3 regions of the Streptomyces sp. NBC_00344 genome follow, and region 3 is predicted to be linked to each of the others. Evidence: riboswitches for the same ligand, from Rfam matches in the RefSeq annotation. Region 3 holds a riboswitch; each other region holds the start of a gene.
What was found. Region 3 has a riboswitch for S-adenosylmethionine ahead of thrC (threonine synthase). Riboswitches for the same ligand answer to the same signal wherever they lie in the genome.
Positions count from the first base shown of each region.

Region 1: linked by a shared signal. The riboswitch ahead of OHS16_RS23480 (aminotransferase class V-fold PLP-dependent enzyme) and the one ahead of thrC (threonine synthase) in region 3 are both predicted to bind S-adenosylmethionine.
Region 2: linked by a shared signal. The riboswitch ahead of OHS16_RS04280 (putative leader peptide) and the one ahead of thrC (threonine synthase) in region 3 are both predicted to bind S-adenosylmethionine.

Region 1 covers NZ_CP107996.1:5,205,054-5,208,651, forward strand. The annotation lists gene qcrB (cytochrome bc1 complex cytochrome b subunit) at 1-119, shown strand, start outside; gene trpD (anthranilate phosphoribosyltransferase) at 245-1,309, shown strand; SAM riboswitch class IV at 1,503-1,620, shown strand; gene OHS16_RS23480 (aminotransferase class V-fold PLP-dependent enzyme) at 1,779-3,155, shown strand; gene OHS16_RS23485 (Lrp/AsnC family transcriptional regulator) at 3,196-3,477, opposite strand; gene OHS16_RS23490 (rhomboid family intramembrane serine protease) at 3,474-3,598, opposite strand, start outside.
Region 2 covers NZ_CP107996.1:930,007-933,604, reverse strand. The annotation lists gene OHS16_RS04285 (amino acid ABC transporter permease) at 1-376, opposite strand, end outside; gene OHS16_RS32070 (putative leader peptide) at 594-722, opposite strand; SAM riboswitch class IV at 755-863, opposite strand; SAM riboswitch class IV at 1,000-1,113, shown strand; gene OHS16_RS04280 (putative leader peptide) at 1,152-1,295, shown strand; gene OHS16_RS04275 (LLM class flavin-dependent oxidoreductase) at 1,504-2,712, shown strand; gene OHS16_RS04270 (NtaA/DmoA family FMN-dependent monooxygenase) at 2,759-3,598, shown strand, end outside.
Region 3 covers NZ_CP107996.1:3,844,976-3,848,573, forward strand. The annotation lists gene OHS16_RS17370 (alpha,alpha-trehalose-phosphate synthase (UDP-forming)) at 1-117, opposite strand, end outside; gene OHS16_RS17375 (glucosyl-3-phosphoglycerate synthase) at 196-1,134, opposite strand; SAM riboswitch class I at 1,325-1,451, shown strand; gene thrC (threonine synthase) at 1,470-2,768, shown strand; gene OHS16_RS17385 (MoaD/ThiS family protein) at 2,815-3,090, shown strand; gene OHS16_RS17390 (cold-shock protein) at 3,492-3,598, shown strand, end outside.

The DNA.
Region 1 (3,598 bases), 1.4 Mb from region 3:
CCCGTCTCACCAGGCTGCGCGCCAAGCTGAGCCAGGGATACTTCGGCGAGCACCACCAGATCCAGAAGCCCACCGCGGAGGAGTACAAGGAGATCACCAGCGGCCACGGCCATCACTGATCGCCTGACCTGAAACAGGTCGCCACGGCAGGAGCCCCGTCCATTCGATGGACGGGGCTCTTTGCCGTCCCCAGGGCTGGATAAGGTGGGACCATCCCTTTCGGCTGTGGACCCAGGAGTGGACCATGAACGTTGTGACCCCGGTCGGCGGCGACAGCGTGGCGGCATACTCCTGGCCCGGTGTCATCGACTCCCTGCTCGCGGGCACCGACCAGAGCGCCGATGCCACCGCCTGGGCAATGGACCGCATCATGAGCGGAGAGGCCACCGGCGCACAGATCGCGGGCTTCATGGTGGCGCTACGGGCCAAGGGCGAGACGGTCACAGAGATCAGTGGCATGGTGCGCACCATGTACGAGCACGCCAGGCTCATCGAGGTGCCCGGCCCCAGCGTGGACATCGTCGGCACCGGCGGTGACGGCTCCAGCACGGTGAACATCTCGACCATGTCGTCGATCGTGGTGGCGGGCACCGGCGCGAAGGTGGTCAAGCACGGCAACCGCGCGGCCTCGTCGAGGAGCGGCGCATCCGACGTTCTGGAGAAGCTCGGCGTCAATCTGGACCTCACCCCGCAGAGGGTCACCGAGGTCGCCGAAGAGGCAGGGATCACCTTCTGCTTCGCGGTGAAGTTCCACCCCGCGCTGCGGTACGTGGCGGCCGCACGGCGCGAGCTGGGCATCCGCACCACCTTCAACTTCCTGGGGCCGCTCACCAACCCGGCGAAGGTGCGGGCCCAGGCCACCGGTGTGGCCGACGCACGGGTGGCGCCCATCGTGGCGGGTGTACTGGCCGAGCGGGGCTCGTCCGCGCTGGTCTTCCGGGGCGACGACGGACTCGACGAGCTGACCACCACCGCCACGTCCAGGGTGTGGATCGTGGCGGACGGCGTGGTGCGCGAGGAGCCCTTCGATCCCCGCGATGTCGGCATCGGCCTGGTCCCTGTGGAGGCACTGCGTGGCGCCGACGCCTCGTACAACGCGGACGTCGCCCGTCGGCTGCTGGCCGGCGAGACCGGCCCGGTGCGCGATGCGGTGCTGCTGAACTCGGCGGCGGCGCTGGTCGCGCTGAACCCGGGTGCGGGCTCGCTGAACGAACAGATCGCGGCGGGGCTCGAGCAGGCTGCCGAGTCGATCGACTCGGGCGCCGCCCGCGGCGCGCTGGAGAGATGGGTCGCGGCGAGCAACGCGTGAACCCCCGCCGGGTACGGCGAGCAACGCGTGAACCCCCGCCGGGTACGGCGAGCGACGCGTGAACCCCCGCCGGGTACGGCGAGCGACGCGTGAACCCCCGCCGGTCATGGCGGGCGGTGACGGCACAGCAGGGCGCGGTCCGCATTGCGGACCGCGCCTTGCGCGTTCCGCGGCGTGTGGCAAGATGCTCTCAGGTCATGAGTGACAGCGACTACGGCCCCAGCCCGCTGTCCGGCAACCCTCCGTCCGTGGCGGGGTGCCCTGGGTGAAGACCTGGCCGTGGACAGCAGAGTCCGCGGCAAGCGCGGATCCCTCGCCAGGGATCCTGGTCGTCGAGGGAGTTCTTCCGTGGTTCAGCGAATGCGATAGGGCAGTAGCCCCCTTCTCCGCACACCCTTTCCGCACTGCCCCGCGCCCACCGTCGGGTGGCCCGCGCAGTGAATTCGCCTGCCCTTTCCGGGAGTTCGCCATGTCTGTCCCCACCGCTGCCGTCGACCGTTCGGTTTGTGCCCCGCTGCCCGTCCTGGGACGGGATGTACGGGTTCCCCTCGTCACCGGTGGCGAGGTCGACTACGCCGCGCTGGACTACGCGGCGAGCGCTCCGGCCCTGCAGCGGGTCTGGGACGACGTGGCCGCCTACGCCCCGTACTACGGCAGTGTGCACCGCGGCGCCGGCTACCTCTCACAGCTGTCCACCGACCTCTTCGAGAACAGCCGTACCGCCGTCGCCGAATTCCTCGGCTGCCGGGAGGGTGACCAGGTGGTGTTCACCCGGTCGACCACCGACTCACTCAACCTGCTGGCCGCGGTACTGCCCGCGGACTGCCAGGTCTTCGTCTTCGAGACCGAGCACCATGCCTCGCTGCTGCCCTGGCGCGGTGCCGATGTGACCTACCTGGACGCGCCGCGCACCCCGCAGCAGGCCGTCGGGATCCTGGAGCGCGCACTCGCGGGCCGCGGTACCTCGCCGTCCGGGTCGACCGTGCCCGCGCTGGTCTGTGTCACTGGCGCTTCGAACGTCACCGGTGAGCACTGGCCCGTGCGGGAACTTGCGGCTGCCGCTCACGCACATGGTGCCCGGGTGGTGCTGGACGCCGCCCAGCTCGCCCCGCACCACCCGGTGGACATCGCGGACCTGGACGTCGACTGGGTGGCCTTCTCCGGGCACAAGCTGTACGCGCCCTTCGGCTCCGGGGTCCTGGCGGGCCGTTCGGACTGGCTGCAGGAGGCGGAGCCGTATCTCGCGGGTGGCGGGGCGTCCCGCCAGGTCACCCGGCGGGCCGATGGCGGTGTGGACGTCGAGTGGCACACCACGGCCGCCCGTCACGAGGCCGGCTCGCCCAACGTCATCGGGGTGTACTCCATCGCCGCCGCCTGCCGGGCACTCACCGACGCCGGCTTCGACTCCCTGGTCGAGCGCGAGCAGTCGCTGGTCACCAAGGTCCTCGACGGCCTCGGGGAGGTGGACGCCGTGAAGGTGCTCTCGCTCTTCGGCGACGACGTCCCGCGCGTCGGTGTCATCTCGTTCGTGGTCGACGGCTGGAACAGCTCGCACTTCGCGGCCGCGCTCTCGGCCGAGTACGGCATCGGCGTCCGCGACGGACTGTTCTGCGCGCACCCGCTGGTACGCACACTGCTCGGCGGCGACCCGCAGGACCAGGGGGAGTGCGGCGCACCCGATGGTGAGCCCGGCGAGCGCTCGCTCAACGCCATCCGGGTGAGCTTCGGCGCCGGTACGCCGGACGAGCACGTGGAGCGTTTCGTGACCGCGGTCAAGGAGCTGGTGCGCGACGGCGCCCGCTGGAACTACCGTACGGAGAACGGCCGTTGCGTGCCGGCCGTCTGAGCGGTTCGGCCCTCGGCCACCCCGGCGGCCGAGGGCGCGCTCATGCGTCGAGCCCGATGGCGAAGGCCGCTTCCAGGTCGTGCTGGGAGTAGGTGCGGAACGCCACGTGCGTGTCGGTGGCCTCGACACCCGGGATCTTGCTGATCCGGCCGGGGATGATGTCGGCGAGATCGTCGTGGCGGGCCACCCGGACCAGTGCGATCAGGTCGTACGTGCCGGTGACGGAGTAGACCTCGCTGACGCTCTCCAGTGCGGCGAGCGATTCCGCGATCTCGGGAATCCGGTCCACGCTTGTCTTGATGAGCACGATCGCGGTGATCACGGTTTGCTTTCTCCCTCGGTGGCCGTCGCTGGGGCCTTCACTCTAGTCGTACGCCGGTACCGCGCCGTGGCGTAGAGGAACCCCAGCGAGAACCCCGCCAGATGCGCCGTGTAGGCGACCC
Region 2 (3,598 bases), 2.9 Mb from region 3:
CCGACAGGCGCATCGCCGCGATCCCGATGCCGAGCAGATAGCCGCTGACCATGACCGCCGCAGTGAGCCAGAGCGTGAGCTCCAGGCCGTGCACGATCGATCCGCGCAGGAAGTAGCTCCCCACCACGCCCCACTGAAACCGCTCGTTGCCGACCAGGGTGTGCACGAACATCGCACACAGCACCAGCAGGGCCAGGGCGGACACCCATTGCCCGGGACGGCGCAGCGGTACCAGCTTCGCGGCGAGCAGCTGCTTGTCCGACTGCCCCTGAACCAGTGGGCGTTCGGACCCCGCGCGGGGCGGTGGAGCTCCGTCGGGTACCGCTTCGGGCGGGTCTTCCACCGGTTTGCGCAGGGATGTTTCCGGAGTAGCCATGGTGTGTGCTTCCCGTTTGGTAGGGGCGCGCGGCAGCGCGGTGCAGCGGTTGCGGGCCATGCCGCAGCGACGGGCCGGCGACCATGGAGCATCGCGAATCGGCTCGGTATGACTGGCTTGGCTGTAGAGGACCGAGGGGCGCTCCGGTCGTATCGGGCACGCCCCGGGGCGCGGCTGACCGGACCTCAGCGCCGTTCGGCGCCGTTACGGTTGGCGGTCAGCGGGCCGGGGTTGCGCCCGGACACAGCGCGCTGCTCACCCGCAGCAGATCCACATGGCGCCGGCTCACCCGCAGCTGGAAGGACCCGCCAGGGCATCGGTTGGTGCCGCAGCGTCGTGCTCGCATCTCCGCCCCCTCGATCTGGTCCGGCCTCTCGGGGCCCGCACTTACAGGACATCCGTCCTGCCCGGTCGTCACCTGGAGCACCCCACCACGGACGAGGGTTGCCGGTCAGCAAGCCAGGGCTTGACGCTGACACTCGTAACCGGCCACCACCGTAATTGCCGGGTGACGTGCAGACAATCCCTCTGGGTGTGACGGGCGTCGCTCGACGGCCTGCCGGTACGGTCCGGGGGATGCCGGGGATTGTGCCGGGCGCGGATGCGGAGTTACCGTGCTGCCAGGTTATGAGCGACAGCGAAAAGCCCTGGCTTGCTGTCCGGCAACCCTCCCGCGCGGCGGGGTGCTCCAGGTGACGACCGGGCGGAGCCGACGACGGCTCCCGCAAGCGCGAGCTCGGACCGGTGTCGGGCGATCGAGACGGAGGTGACGGCAGTGCGGCGAGTCTCCGACATGCCCGTCATCACCAAGGTCCGCAGGCGTGCCACCACGACGTACTCCAGGCGCCACATCGACCTGCAGCGTGTCGCGGGTGCGCTGTGTCCGGCGTACGCGACCGCCGCGCACTGCGGTATCTGATCCCGCTGCCCCGAACCCTCTGAGGCCGCACCACAGAACCCGGCCCGGTCCCGGTACCGGCGCTCGGCGTCGGTGTGTCTGCCTCCGAGTCCGTGGGGCATTCCCGTCCGACAGCTCTGCCCACCCCGTGAAGGGCCACCCCCGCGAAGGCCCGGCGCGGCCGCGGCGCTCCGCACAGCAACCGTCCGAGCAGGAAGCGGTACCGCCCATGTCCCGATCACCTTCAGCCCCTCTCCACCTGGCCGTTGCCCTGGACGGAGCGGGGTGGCATCCCGCGGCCTGGCGGGAGTCCGGTGCCCGCCCCCGAGAGCTGTTCACGGCGAGGTACTGGGCCGACCTGGTCACCGAGGCCGAGGCCGGTCTGCTCGACTTCGTGACCATCGAGGACTCACTCAGCCTGCAGTCCTCCCGCTACAACGAGCCGGACACGCGCACCGACCAGGTGCGCGGCCGGCTGGACGCCGTGCTGGTCGCGGCCAGGGTGGCACCGCTGACCCGGCACATCGGTCTCGTCCCGACCACCGTGGTGACCCACACCGAGCCGTTCCATGTCTCGAAGGCGATCGCCACCCTCGACCATGTCAGCACCGGACGGGCCGGCGTGCGGGTGAAGGTGTCCGCGCGGGGCGACGAGCCCCCGCACTTCGGGCGCCGCACACTGCCCCGGCTGCCGGCCGGAGGATGGGAAGAGCCGGCCGGGCAGGCACTGATCAAGGAGCTGTTCGCCGAGGCGGGCGACTACGTGGAGGTGCTGCGCAGGCTCTGGGACAGCTGGGAGGACGACGCTGAGATCCGCGACGCCGGCACCGGCCGGTTCATCGACCGGCACAAGGTGCACTACATCGACTTCGAGGGTGCGAGGTTCAGTGTGAAGGGGCCGTCCATCACCCCTCGCCCGCCGCAGGGACAGCCGGTCGTCGCAGCGTTGGCGCACCGCGCCGAACCGTTCCGGCTGGTCGCCGGATCCGCTGACATCGGCTTCGTCACCCCGCACGACAACACGGAAGCCGCGGCCGTCGTGGCCGAGATCCGGGCCGCTCAGGACGGAGCGGGGCGTGCTGAGGCGACGGTGCGTCTCTTCGGCGACCTGGTGGTCCTCCTCGACGACGATCCGGCGGCCGCCACCGAGCGCAGGGCCCGGCTCGACGAGCGTGCCGGCGCCGCGTACAGCAGCGACGCCGAGATCTTCACCGGCACACCGGGCGCACTGGCCGATCTGCTCCTGGACAGAGCGCGGACCGGGCTTTCCGGATTCCGGCTGCGGCCCGCCGCGCTGCCCCAGGACCTGGAGCAGATCACCCGCCGCCTGGTCCCGGAACTGCAGCGCCGAGGCGCCTTCCGTACCGCATACGAAGCGGACACCCTGCGCGGGCTGCTCGGTCTGTCACGCCCCGTCAGCCGCTACGCAGCGGCCTGACGTCCGCCCCGCAGCCGACGCCCGCAGAGACGAAGGACGCACCCCGATGAGCAGGCCCGTCAAGCAGATCCATCTCGCCGCCCATTTCCCCGGCGTGAACAACAGCACGGTCTGGAGCGACCCGGCAGCCGGAAGCCAGATCGACTTCAGCTCCTTCACCCATCTGGCCCGTACCGCCGAGCGTGCCAAGTTCGACTTCATCTTCCTTGCCGAAGGGCTGCGGCTGCGCGAGCAGAACGGGGAGATCTACGACCTGGACGTCGTAGGAAGGCCGGACACCTTCACCGTGCTCAGCGCGCTGGCCGCGGTCACCGACAGACTCGGACTCGCCGGGACCATCAACTCCACTTTCAACGAACCCTACGAGGTGGCACGGCAGTTCGCCTCGCTCGACCATCTGTCCGCCGGCCGGGCCGCCTGGAACGTGGTGACCTCCTGGGACGAGTTCACCGGGCAGAACTTCCGCCGCGGCGGCTTTCTCGCGCAGGAGGACCGCTACGAGCGGGCCAGCCAGTTCCTGGCTGCGACCTGGGAGCTGTTCGACTCCTGGCACGGCGACGAGATCGTCGCGGACAAGGAGTCCGGGGTCTTCATCGCGGACCCGGCGCCGGGCAGGTTCGACCACCAGGTCAGCCAGTTCGACATCAGCGGGCACTTCAATGTCCCGCGCAGCCCCCAGGGCCGGCCGGTCATCTTCCAGGCCGGGGACTCCGAAGAGGGCAGGGAGTTCGCCGCGTCGGCGGCCGACGCCATCTTCACCCGGCACGGCACCCTCGAAGCGGGACAGGCCTTCTACGCGGACGTCAAGGGGCGCCTCGCCCGCCATGGCCGCACCCACGACCAGCTGAAGATCCTTCCCGGCGTCACCTTCGTGCTCGGCGACACC
Region 3 (3,598 bases):
CGAGACCAGCCCGCCCCCGCCGCGTTTTGCTTCGAGACCGCCGTCCTCGTCCAGGCTGTACGAAACGGGGCCCCGGTTGGAGGCGACCAGGACGTTTGCACGGTGCGGAGAGGCCATGGGGCGAACTTAGCCCGTGGCCGCGGCGCATAAACGTGCGGCTCGAAGATGGCCTCAAACGCCGGACGGCCCGGATTTTCAGGCGGCGCGGCGGGCCTCGTACTCCGCGAGCTCCCGCATCGGCGGCCGCTCCTCGGTGTCCACCGGATGCGTGCGCGGCACGAACCCGCCTGGTCCGCGTTCGAACTGGGTGAGCGCGGGACGCACCAGATGGCCCCGGGAGAGCCGCAGCTGCGCGGTCCGGTAGATCGCGGCAGCCATCCGGCCCAGCGCCAGACCGTCCTGGTGGCGGTGCCGGCGTGAGCCGACGTCGACCTGGGCCAGCGCGTCGAGACCCACCGTGTGCAGGGCGTCGACGAGCAGGCCGAGCTCCACGCCGTATCCGACAGGGAAGGGCAGCTGTTCGAGAAGCTCACGCCGGACGGCGTACTCGCCGCCCAGCGGCTGAACGAATCCGGCCAGCTGCGGCCAGTGCAGATTGAGCAGCGGACGGGCCACCAGCTCGGTCACCCGGCCGCCCTGCCCGGGGGTCTCGCCCAGCGGACGGTCGTACATCGCCTTGACGAAGTGCACATCAGGATCGGTCAGCAGTGGCCCCACGATGCCGGACACGAAATCCGCCGAGAAGTCCTTGAGGTCGGCGTCGATGAAGCAAACGATCTCACCGCTTGTCACCAGGAGGGAGCGCCACAGCACCTCGCCCTTGCCCGGCACCGCCGCTATCCGGGGCAGAACGGTGTCCCGGTGCACCACGCGGGCGCCCGCCGCCGCGGCGACCTCGGCCGTACGGTCGGTGGAGCCCGAGTCGATCACGACCAGTTCGTCGACGAGCGGTACGGCCTCCATCAGGTCCCGCCTGATGGTCGCGACGATCTCACCGACTGTCGCCTCCTCGTTCAGCGCCGGGAGCACCACACTCACCTTGGTGCCACGCTTGGCGGCAGCCAGCTGGTCCAGCGGTCGGTCGGCAGCTGACCAGGAACGCCTGGTCAGCCAGCGTTCCACCTCATCCAGCACGGGGTGTCTCCTCGGTGTGCCCGCCGCGGCAGCGGCTTGTCCGACTGTCATCTCGCGGTGCGGACGACTCTCTCAATCGTTCCGGCCTTCGGTTACAGTCTTGAACAACGCGGATGACCGTCGCATGCCGGGGGTCAGTACGCGGTTGAGTACGACAACAAATACACGGGCCTCCTGGCCGGTGTCACAGCGCTCATCCAGAGGGACTGAGGGAACGGCCCGTTGAAGTCCCGGCAACCTTCCGCCGACCGCGAGGTCATGGTGGGGAAGGTGCCAATTCCGTCTCGCGGCGAAGTACGTCGCGAGGAAGATGAGGAGAAAGGGACCTCGCCACCATGGCTGCTCAGACTGTCGCCGAAACCACCAGCACCGCCGGATCCGTCGATCTCGGACCCGCCGCGGCGCTTTCCTGCCGCGAGTGCGGAGAGCGTTTCGCCCTCGGACCGATCTTCGCCTGCGCCTCCTGTTTCGGGCCGCTCGAAGTCGCCTACGACCTGCCGAGCGGCTCTCCCGACGAGCTGAAGAAGCGCATCGAGGCCGGGCCCGACAACATCTGGCGCTACGCCCCGCTGCTGCCCGTCCCCGCCGACGTGGCGTCCCAGCCCAATCTGAACCCGGGCTTCACCAAGCTGGTCAAGGCCGACAACCTGGCCCGTGAGCTCGGTATCACCGGTGGTCTGCACATCAAGGACGACTCCGGCAACCCGACGCACTCCTTCAAGGACCGTGTCGTCGCGATCGCCGTCGAGGCCGCCCGCGCCTTCGGCTTCACCACCCTCTCCTGCTCCTCCACCGGTAACCTGGCCGGCGCCGTCGGCGCCGCCGCCGCCCGCTCCGGATTCCGCTCCTGCGTGTTCATCCCGCACGACCTGGAGCAGGGCAAGGTCGTGATGGCCGCGGTGTACGGCGGTGAGCTGGTCGGCATCGAGGGCAACTACGACGACGTGAACCGCTTCTGCTCCGAGCTCATCGGCGACCCGATCGGAGAGGGCTGGGGCTTCGTCAACGTCAACCTCCGCCCGTACTACGGCGAGGGTTCCAAGACGCTGGCCTACGAGATCTGCGAGCAGCTCGGCTGGCGGCTTCCGGACCAGATCGTCATCCCCATCGCGTCGGGCTCCCAGCTGACGAAGATCGACAAGGGTCTGCAGGAGCTGATCAAGCTCGGTCTCGTCGAGGACAAGCCCTACCGGATCTTCGGTGCGCAGGCCGAGGGCTGCTCCCCGGTCTCCACCGCCTACAAGGCCGGGCACGACGTCGTCAGGCCGCAGAAGCCGAACACGATCGCCAAGTCCCTCGCCATCGGCAACCCGGCGGACGGCCCGTACGTCCTGGACATCGCCCGGCGCACCGGCGGCGCGGTCGAGGACGTCAACGACGAGCAGATCGTCGACGCGATCAAGCTGCTGGCCCGTACCGAGGGCATCTTCGCGGAGACCGCGGGCGGTGTGACCGTCGGAGTGACCAAGAAGCTGCTCGAGGCGGGTCTGCTGGACCCGGCGCTGTCCACCGTGGTCCTGAACACCGGTGACGGCCTCAAGACCCTGGACGCCGTCGCGCCGACGTCCGGTCCCACCGCGACGATCCGCCCGACCCTGGACGCGTTCCGCGAGGCCGGACTGGCCGCGAGCTGAATCCCCCCGTCCCGCCCACTCCCCGGTCTCCTGGAAGGTAATCCGTATGAGCGTCAAGGTCCGTATCCCCACCATCCTCCGCACCTACACGGGCGGCCAGGCCGAGGTCGCCGCCGACGGCGGCACTCTCGCCGAGGTCATCTCCGACCTGGAGAAGAACCACACCGGCATCGCGGCCCGCGTCCTGGACGACCAGGGCAAGCTGCGCCGCTTCGTGAACGTGTACGTCAACGACGACGACGTGCGCTTCGAGCAGGGTCTGGAGACGGCAACGCCGGACGGTGCGGGCGTCTCGATCATTCCGGCCGTCGCCGGCGGCTGACAGCCTCTCCTGGTGCTCTTCCGGCGCCGCACGGTCACCCTGATTACCCCCTCCGCAAGAGAAGCGGAGGGGGTAATTCTGTGTGGTTGAGCGCGGTAGAGTTGGGGTAGTCCCCTTCGCTGTTCATGCCCCGTGCATATGAGATCGCGACAAGGTGCGGACAAAGTAGTGAAGCCCTTTGCGTCGTAAGTGCCGTTTGCCCGGCCCGACTTGCCCGAGAATCCTGAGGAATCCGCCCAATGGGGCGTTCGGCCAATCCCAGAATTCTCGTCCGATTGACCTGTTGCAGAGGGCAGTTGGGCAGATACATTCAGCCGCGGTCGACGCGTTCCGGCGCAAGGTCTGACCCGGGTCCCGCGAAGTGCGGGCCCGTGCAAGGGCCAGTAATAGGGGAGTTAGGCATGGCTCAGGGCACCGTCAAGTGGTTCAACGCGGAGAAGGGGTACGGCTTCATCGCGGTCGACGGTGGTGCGGATGTTTTCGTCCACTACAGCGCGATTCAGATGGA